2 regions of the Gracilibacillus xinjiangensis genome follow, and region 2 is predicted to be linked to the other one. Evidence: predicted binding sites of a transcription regulator. Region 2 holds the regulator's gene; the other holds the start of a gene.
The links. The regulator LexA, encoded in region 2, represses DNA repair genes until DNA is damaged. The targets are predictions, from matches to a motif close to CGAACATATGTTCG.

Region 1 (4,437 bases), on a different contig from region 2:
AGTGATAATAAAATAACGGTAAAGCTTACACCAACGATCCAGTCACTATGAATGCCACTCGCACTCTTGGCGTGTAATGTTAAGATTAAAAATACGGACATCGATCCTTTTAATCCTGCCCATGACAGTATCGTGGTATAACGCCAGGAAAGCGGATGGAAAACCTTTGATACGGCATAGGTCGTAATAAATCGAACCAAAATCATCAAAACAAAAATAATACCAGCATACAGCCAATAATTTATTTGCATATAATCGGTTAGTTCAATCCCGATTACTAAAAATAAGATCGACAGCAAACTGCCTTCCGCAATTTCCCAGAAACCATCCAATGATTCACGGAAGTGATCTTCTTTCACTGCACGGCCATATTCAAAGGAAATCATCATCCCGCTTGCAACGGTTGCTAAGACGCCGGAAACACCTGCAGCCTCCGCAATTAAGAAAGAACCATATGCCAGAATGATACTAAGCATAAGCTGATAGTTGCGATGATGAGAATAGTGAACAATTTTGCTTACTAAATAACCAAGGATAAGTCCAATCACAGCACCGCCAATTGATACAAGCAGAAAGTCACCGAGAAAGGACGTAAAAGAAAACCCTTTTTCCCTTGTAGCGACAGACAATAATGTGGTGAAAAGCACAATACTTGTCCCGTCATTCAACATGGACTCTCCATCAACCATACTGGCAATCTGTTCGTTTCCGGTAGCTTTTTTAATTACCGAAACAACAGAAACTGGATCAGTAGGTGTCAGAATGGCAGCAACAAGGGCAGACTGAACAAAGCTAAGCGGCGAAATCAGTGAAATTAAATAGCCAAGGAAAAGCACATTCAGTATGATCCCAATTGTAGCAAGAGAAAGAATAATGCTCGCATTTTTACGTAGATCTTTTATTGGAAACTGATATGCCGACACAAATAGTAATGCAGGCAAAAAGACGTGATAAATCGTATATTCCGTTAATTGTGCCGAGTCAAAGTAAGGAATAAAAGCTAATCCGACCCCTAGTAAAATTAATATGGTCGGAACAGGGAAGTCATCTTTCTTTTTATCAATTGTGTATACAATGTAGCCAATAGCAAGTAAGATTATAATCAGTTCAATTGACATACTCCATCACCACCTATGGTGTAACTATTCCCAGTTTTTTGGGTTGGAAACATAGGTACACGGAAAATGGCCTTGAATCTTACCTTTGATAAACTCTGTATTTCCTCGGTGTAACTCCAACATATTTTTTGAAAACTCTGGTGAAATGGCTTTGATCATGGAAGTTAAGCCATGTATATATATCAGATAGGGAATAATCGGAATGGGCGAGAAGCTTTTTTGCTTCTTCTACCTTTTGTTTCTGTATATACTCACTGATCGAGCTCCCGACTTCCTTTTTAAATAGTTTTGATAAATAATTTGGGTGTAAAATGGTTTCCTTAGCAAGCTTACTTACCGTTATCTCTTCATACAGATGTTTGTTATCGCCAATGCCCACTACACTTGGTAAACCAAATAGATCATATATTCTGTCTTTAATTAATTGTGCAGCTTGAAATGGAGTTCCGTAATGAGAGCTCATTCCATCCATAACTATCCAACATTCATCGATGGAGTAAACATGTATTGCTTCTTTAGGAAATAAAGTCATCATCATTTTAGTGATTTCGGAAGAAACATTTACATAGGTGCCCATTCTTGCTTTTGCAATCACTATATTAGGATCGTTAGGCAACTCAAAGAAGCGACTAACATTACTTATGCCGTACTTCTTCTTTAAAGCTGGCGAAGCAGCTAAAATAATACTTCCTGAACGATTGGGATCTCCGACAACAGCTAACATCGCTTTATTTGGATCTAATCCACGACTTACGCATTCAACACTTGCATAAAAGGACCTCATATCGTATATGAGAACATCATGTCTAGAAAAATGAGAGTAATCCATGGTTTCACCCCTCTAAGGAACGTTTGTTCTATTATACCACAACTGTTGAGGTGTTACTCTCAGTATTTTTTTCCATCATAATTTTAAAGCAGCATTAATTAACTTCTCTTTAGTCTCCTTAGCTTGGAGTTTTCATCTGAATTCAATTTTCTAATGATTATATAGCTAAAAATATAATTCCTTTAGGGAGAATTCTAGTGCTAATACCACTATTTACTAAGGTTTAAATTATATCTGCCATGTTAAAATGGAGGAGAGGTGATTGCTATGTTCGTATCTCCTATGTTACTTGATAAAACAGATAAACCATTTGATAACGTACAATATATAACAGAATTAAAATTGGATGGCATCCGTTTAATTTTGGCTAAATTTGATAATAAAGTAAAACTATATACACGTCACCGCAATGACGTCACCATGAAATTTCCAGAACTTCATAATATAGATATTCCAAATGGAACAATAATAGATGGAGAAATCATTGTACCTGGTCCGAATGGAAAGCCGGATTTTGAAGCGATGATGTCTCGATACCATTCTAAAAACTCCCTGCATTCTATTCAGTATGCAGTATTTGATGTGATGTATTATAAAGGAAAAAAAGTTACTAGTCTGCCGCTTTATGAAAGAAAAAAATTATTATCTTCTTTTTTACCTGTTTCTGAACATGTGATATCTGTTCAATGGATATATGACAATGGAATAGCATATTTCAATTTGGTTAAACAAAACGAGTTGGAAGGAATTGTTTTGAAAAAAGCTGACTCTCCTTATCAAATTAATAAACGATCTTCCCATTGGTTAAAAGTGATCAATTATCAATTTGAAAATGTTTCTATCATTGGGCTAAGAAAAAAAGAATTCGGATTATTATTAGGGAAATCAAATGGAGATAAGGTTGTACCTGTTGGTATCATGGAATTTATGACCCCTGCAGCTAAAAAATTGCTATATAGAGAATATCCAAAGTGGATAACGAAGGAAGATAAACAGTTTATTTATATTGATCCGGATAAAGTCAAGTGCCAAGTGAGATTTAGAAATTATACGAAAAGCGGCAAATTACGTATCCCGTCATTTGTAAAATATAAGAAACTTAACCCACTTATTTATTAGGCTTAAATATTACTAAGGTAACAGCCGTACTTCAAAAACGAAGTGCGGTCTTTAATATAACTGAATTTTTAATTTTAGAAAATTACAAATATTTAGAAAAAAATGTATATATCCTAACAAAAGTATGATATTAACAAATGTGCTAAATTTTTCCTTTAAAGGATAATAAAAGAATAACCACCCCTCCTGCTATTAAAATTGCTGGAATAAAATATATCGAAGTACTTATAGGAGGACCAGATAAAAATTGTCCATCACTCATGTAAGTAATTCCTGAGAAGCGTAAAATTTCTTTAATCATTTGGCTAATAAAAATCAGGACTAGACCTAAAGCAATTAAATTTATTCCTTTGTTAATAATAATAATCACACCTTTTAAAGTATTATAGAAATATAATACCATAAAAACCAATCTTTAGGTAAATTATAGAGGAGGGAAATATTTTGATATTACACAAAGAAAATTTATACAAATTGCTCATCATTGGATTGTGTGTTGGCAGGTATTTTATTCTTCGTCACCTTCCTCTCTACAAAAGAAAGGGTGGAAGCGGTAGATGGTGAGCAATCGAAGACACCACTTAAGAAAGGGTTAAAAGCATTGTTCCAGAACAAATATTGGGGATTAATGGTGTTCTTCTCTTTGGTTACGTACACCGGTGCTGGGTTGAATGGCGGCTTGGGGGTTTACTATGCCCAGTATATATTGGAAAATCCGGCATTGGTAGGTCCTTTAGGTTTTGCGGGCTTGTTTCCTGTAATGATTGGTTTATTCTTTGTTGCACCTATTATTAAGCGGTTTGGAAAACGAAATGCCATGATCTTTGGTTTAGTGTTTGGTTTAATTGGAACCGCTTTCTTATTGATTGACCCTGCAAACTTTACGCTCGTATTGATTGGCTCTGTTATCCGTGGTATAGGCGGCGTTCCGGTTGCTGCGTCCTTTTTCGCCATGTTAGCAGACACGATTGAATATGGAGAGTGGAAAACAGGAGTAAGAACAGAGGGTCTTGTTTACAGTGCCGGAAGTTTCGGTACTAAAGTCGGCTCCGGACTTGGTGCTGCTGTAATGGGATGGTTACTGTCATTTGCCGGATATATTGGTGGTGCCGCACAACAGTCTGATTCGGCTATTTCTATGATTCTATTTATGTTTATTTGGGCACCGGCTATCATTGCTGTGATTCAGCTTATTATATTGTTTTTCTATAAGTTGGATAAAATTTATCCGAAGATACTGGCGGATTTACAGGCGAGGAAGGAAGATTTATAGTGGCGCCAGGCTTTTGTTAGACCAGGTGAACATGAAATACAAAGACACAAACACATTCTAAAACAGTTATAAATTCTAGGGGTTGTCATGAAGAACAG
Region 2 (4,437 bases):
ACAAAGAAGAAAGAGAAGCAAATGGAATTGTTGACTTACCAGCAACTTTAGCGGATGCATTAGAAGAGTTGAAGAAAGACGAAACAATTATTGAAGCACTTGGTGAGCACTTATTTGAACATTTTGTTGAATCAAAAGAAATCGAATGGGATATGTTCAGAACACAAGTTCACCCATGGGAAAGAGAACAATATATTCAAACATATTAATCTAGTAAACTCCTTGATGCCGTTGGTGTCAAGGAGTTTTTGTTTGGATAAGTAACTTGTTAGGTAATTATGGATGGAGAGCTAGAGAATATCCGTAATAGTCTATTAAATTTTTAATCCATGTAGATATGTGCAGTGATGAGTCAGATAATTTAGCAAGTGAAAAGAGTAAGTATGAAGTGAGTAAGAATAATGTATTGGAGTATCTAGACGCAAATAACATACCAGAAGAAGTAAAAAATCTATACCCGGTATACGAAACCTACAATGGCCTGCACCCCAAATATATAAAGGAAGCCATTACGATTTTTGCGGAGTCTGACCCAATAGTCAATCAAGTTCAGTTGACATCAGTCAACATCGATTACAAACGTTAGAGGAGTTTTTAAGCTATTATGATGGGGAAGGTTTTGAAGTAGACGGAGTGAACTATTTAGTGAATGATGAAATGATTATCATTCTAACTGGTCTTTCCCTGTTAGAATACATTATTAATGAAGGCACTATATTATCAACTGCAATTGACCTTTTTAACGTGGCGAAAGCTAAACTGATACCTGCAGAATAAGTTGGTACACACTATACTCGTGCAAAAGCTCTCGAGACTTTAACAGTTTTTAAAAACGTAAAAGTCTTTTCGAAAAATCAGTGGAATATTTTACTGCTGATAGTTCAGTATTCTAGTAATTCATGAGAAGGAGAGCCATAGTATTTATGCATAACCCTGACACTATTGTGGCAGAGTTTACTTGTATAGGGGTACCAACCAGAACAATTTGATATGACATTCGTTAAAAAGGCCAGTATTTGACATCAGAAGTGCCTGATATTTTTAATTTTGATCGTTTTACTACATAAAGATACATGTGAATTTCTTGCCACCAAATACTTTCAATTTTGCTTTAATAGCTGTAACCACCAACGTAGGAACTACCAACTATTATTAACAGAATGAATAGGACAACAATTAAAGCAAAGCCAGAACCGTAACCTCCACTCGCGCCCATTATATAACACCTCCTCAACTTAGATAGTATCATTATATGAAAAGTTGAATGAAATGCGTCGGCTTATGTCATATTCCTAAGGATGTTTTAGCAATAAGCTTGACTTTCACTGTATTTAAAGGAGAAAAAATGATAGTCAATAAATCATCAAAATAGGATTATTAATTATTCTATTTATTACTAGTTCATTATCCATTTCAACAGTAGTGTTCTAGTCATAAATTATACTTATAATGAAAACTGGAATAGTTATATATTGCCATTCTAAGTTTTCAATGAAGGGAGGGTATAATTTGACTATTATATTAGGTCCAGTAACGATTAATAGCAACGAGGGTATTATAGTCAGTAATACTTTAAATACTTGTCCAACATTTATAAGTAAAACTGTTGCCGGTGCTGGCAGTTTCAACACAGGGTATTGGATTAAAACAAATACTAATATAAATAGATCTTCTTCAATTGATCCAGATATAAATGATGCAAATATAGCTGAAAATATTTAAAAGGTTAATAAAAAAAGGAGGTTCTCGAAAAATGTCATGTTTTTTCTTTGGTCCTGTCACAATTAATAGTAATGAAGGGTTAATAGTAAAACAAGCGATACATGCATCTCCTACTTCTACAAGTAAGGTAGTTACTGGATCTGGAAGCTTTAATACTGGTTTTTTTACTATGAATAGTAATGGAGTAAGCACAAGTCATACGTTTGATCCGGATGCAGAGGATTCAAATATTTTAGATACAATAGAGACAGATGTTGGTGAAATTTGATAGAGGAACTGTTGCGGGAATTTGCCAAGAAGTTAATTGTAAAAGCTGTGTCGGTATAAGTACCAGTCATAAGATATAAAATAAGAAACGAAATATCTGAGCTTTGAAACCCTTTCTCTATAAGTGAAAGGGTTTATATGTTCCTAATACCAAATTCTTATGGTGGAAAGTTAACCGTTATAAAGGAGACTCAAAGACAGTTAGTCATGAAACTGAATATATTTCAATAATTCAAGACAGGCAGAATACAATAATGGATGTTCTGCTTAATCTGATGCTAAGTAAAAAATTCTACATATTCCTATGTAGAATTTTCCCTATTACTCTATAGATGTCTATATAAACCTACTACTTTCCCTAGAATACTGACATTATCATAAAGAAGCGGCTCCATTGTCGCATTTTCGGGCTGCAAACGGATATGGTCCTTTTCTTTAAAGAAACGTTTGACAGTTGCTTCACTATCTTCCGTCATTGCTACAACAATATCCCCATTTACTGCTGTATTTTGTTGTTTAACAATTACCTTATCTCCATCAAGAATCCCTGCCTCAATCATACTATTTCCTTCAATTATCAGAACAAATATTTGATCGCCGCTATGTACATCAGTGCTGGGAATCGGAATATATTCTTCAATGTTCTCTACTGCTGTAATAGGTAAACCTGCTGTAACTTTACCGATTACAGGAGCAAAAGCAGCTTCCGTTTTTGGAATTTCATTATCATTTTCCTGTGATAATACTTCAATTGCCCTGGGTTTGGTAGGGTCTCTTCTTATGTACCCCTTTTTTTCCAATCTCGCTAAATGACCATGCACAGTAGAACTGGAAGCAAGACCTACTGCTTGCCCAATTTCACGCACAGACGGCGGATATCCTTTTAAATCTACTTGTTCTTTAATATATGCAAGGATCTGTTCCTGTCTTTTTGATAGATTAGTCATAATCAATACTCCTTTAACGTATGATTTGTTAGGAATATTATAACATACGTTCGGAATAATCACAAACATTCGTTCGAAAATACTTGACAAGAACCTTTGTTCGTATATAATGGAAATACGAACAAAGGTTCTCTGGAGGGATAAAAATGATAAAGAAAATTTCTAAAGTTGATTTATTCTATTTGATTTCTTTTGTTGTGGGGATTATCTTTTTATATAGTTCATTTATTTGGAATGTATAAACAAAGAGATCAAGGAGTCGTTAAAATTTTGAATGCAATCATTTATTGCCGTGTTAGTACGGATAAAGAGACACAGGAGAGTTCAATACATAGACAGGCAGAAGAACTTAGCCGGTTTGCTAAAGAAAAAGGTTATAATATTGTGAAAATAATTAAGGAAAAGCAAAGTGGCTACGAGATTGAAAGAGAAGGTGTGTTTGATCTTTTAGAACTTTTTCAACAAAAAAAAGCGAATATTTTACTAATACAAGATGAAACTAGATTAGGAAGAGGGAATGCTAAAATTGCATTGCTCCATCAGCTAGCAAAGATGAATATTACTATATTAACTATTGCACACAGCGGGAAATTAGAACTCTCTGAAGGTGATTCAATGGTATTGCAAATAGTATCGATTGTAGAAGAATATCAGCGTAAATTACATAATGCGAAAATTAAGCGGGGAATGAGGAAAGCGATAAATAATGGATACAATCCTGCCAATAACCTTTCCAACCAACATTTAGCGCAAGGTAGAGAACGGAAGGAATTTCCCATTGAGGAAGTGGTACGACTAAGGGGGAACAACCTGACCTTTGCAGAAATTACTTCTATACTGCAAGGAATGGGTTACAATGTCTCAAAGGCAACAGTTCATCGTCGATACCAAGAACACGAATTGCTTGATAAAAATAAAATGAGTGATTTACAATGAAGAGAGTGTACAAATAATATGTATACTCTTTTCTATTATTTTGAGATAAAGGAGTAAAATAATGCTTTCTAATGATAAAATTGCAAGAATTAATGAATTGGCAAATAAAGCTAAGAAAGAAGAACTAAGTCCAGAGGAAAAAAAAGAACAACAGGCATTACGTCAGGAATATTTAAAAAATGTGAGAAAGTCATTCAAAAACCATATGAAAGGAATGACTGTCATTGATCCAAATGGGAACGATGTCACTCCGGATAAATTAAAGCAACTTAAATCAAAGAAATAGTGTACACTATTTCTTTGATTTTTATAAAAAAACGAGACATAATTACAAAAAATTAGCTTTTTTTAAAGGAGATACTTGTCTAATCTTCGTTTTCGTTATAGGATTATAGATGTGCGTACATATATTGTTTTGAAAGGGGAAATAAAAATGTCAACTCAAATTGAACAAATGTCTATAAATACAATTCGTACATTGTCAATAGACGCTATTGAAAATGCTAATTCCGGTCATCCAGGTTTACCAATGGGTGCTGCTCCGATGGCTTACACACTATGGACA

Region 1: a site for LexA is predicted at 1,964-1,977, ahead of ACFOY7_RS05380 (Y-family DNA polymerase). Genes of this name have one in related genera too.

Annotation. Positions count from the first base shown of each region.
Region 1 covers NZ_JBHSDT010000004.1:224,524-228,960, forward strand. The annotation lists gene ACFOY7_RS05375 (cation:proton antiporter) at 1-1,118, opposite strand, end outside; gene ACFOY7_RS05380 (Y-family DNA polymerase) at 1,198-1,947, opposite strand; gene ACFOY7_RS05385 (ATP-dependent DNA ligase) at 2,215-3,066, shown strand; gene ACFOY7_RS05390 (hypothetical protein) at 3,209-3,469, opposite strand; gene ACFOY7_RS05395 (MFS transporter) at 3,530-4,339, shown strand.
Region 2 covers NZ_JBHSDT010000008.1:856,196-860,632, reverse strand. The annotation lists gene glnA (type I glutamate--ammonia ligase) at 1-209, shown strand, start outside; gene ACFOY7_RS15625 (hypothetical protein) at 338-586, shown strand; gene ACFOY7_RS15620 (hypothetical protein) at 634-777, shown strand; gene ACFOY7_RS15615 (YjcZ family sporulation protein) at 1,112-1,216, opposite strand; gene ACFOY7_RS15610 (spore germination protein) at 1,510-1,722, shown strand; gene ACFOY7_RS15605 (spore germination protein) at 1,754-1,990, shown strand; gene lexA (transcriptional repressor LexA) at 2,316-2,936, opposite strand; gene ACFOY7_RS15595 (YneB family resolvase-like protein) at 3,207-3,872, shown strand; gene ACFOY7_RS15590 (DUF896 domain-containing protein) at 3,934-4,158, shown strand; gene tkt (transketolase) at 4,306-4,437, shown strand, end outside.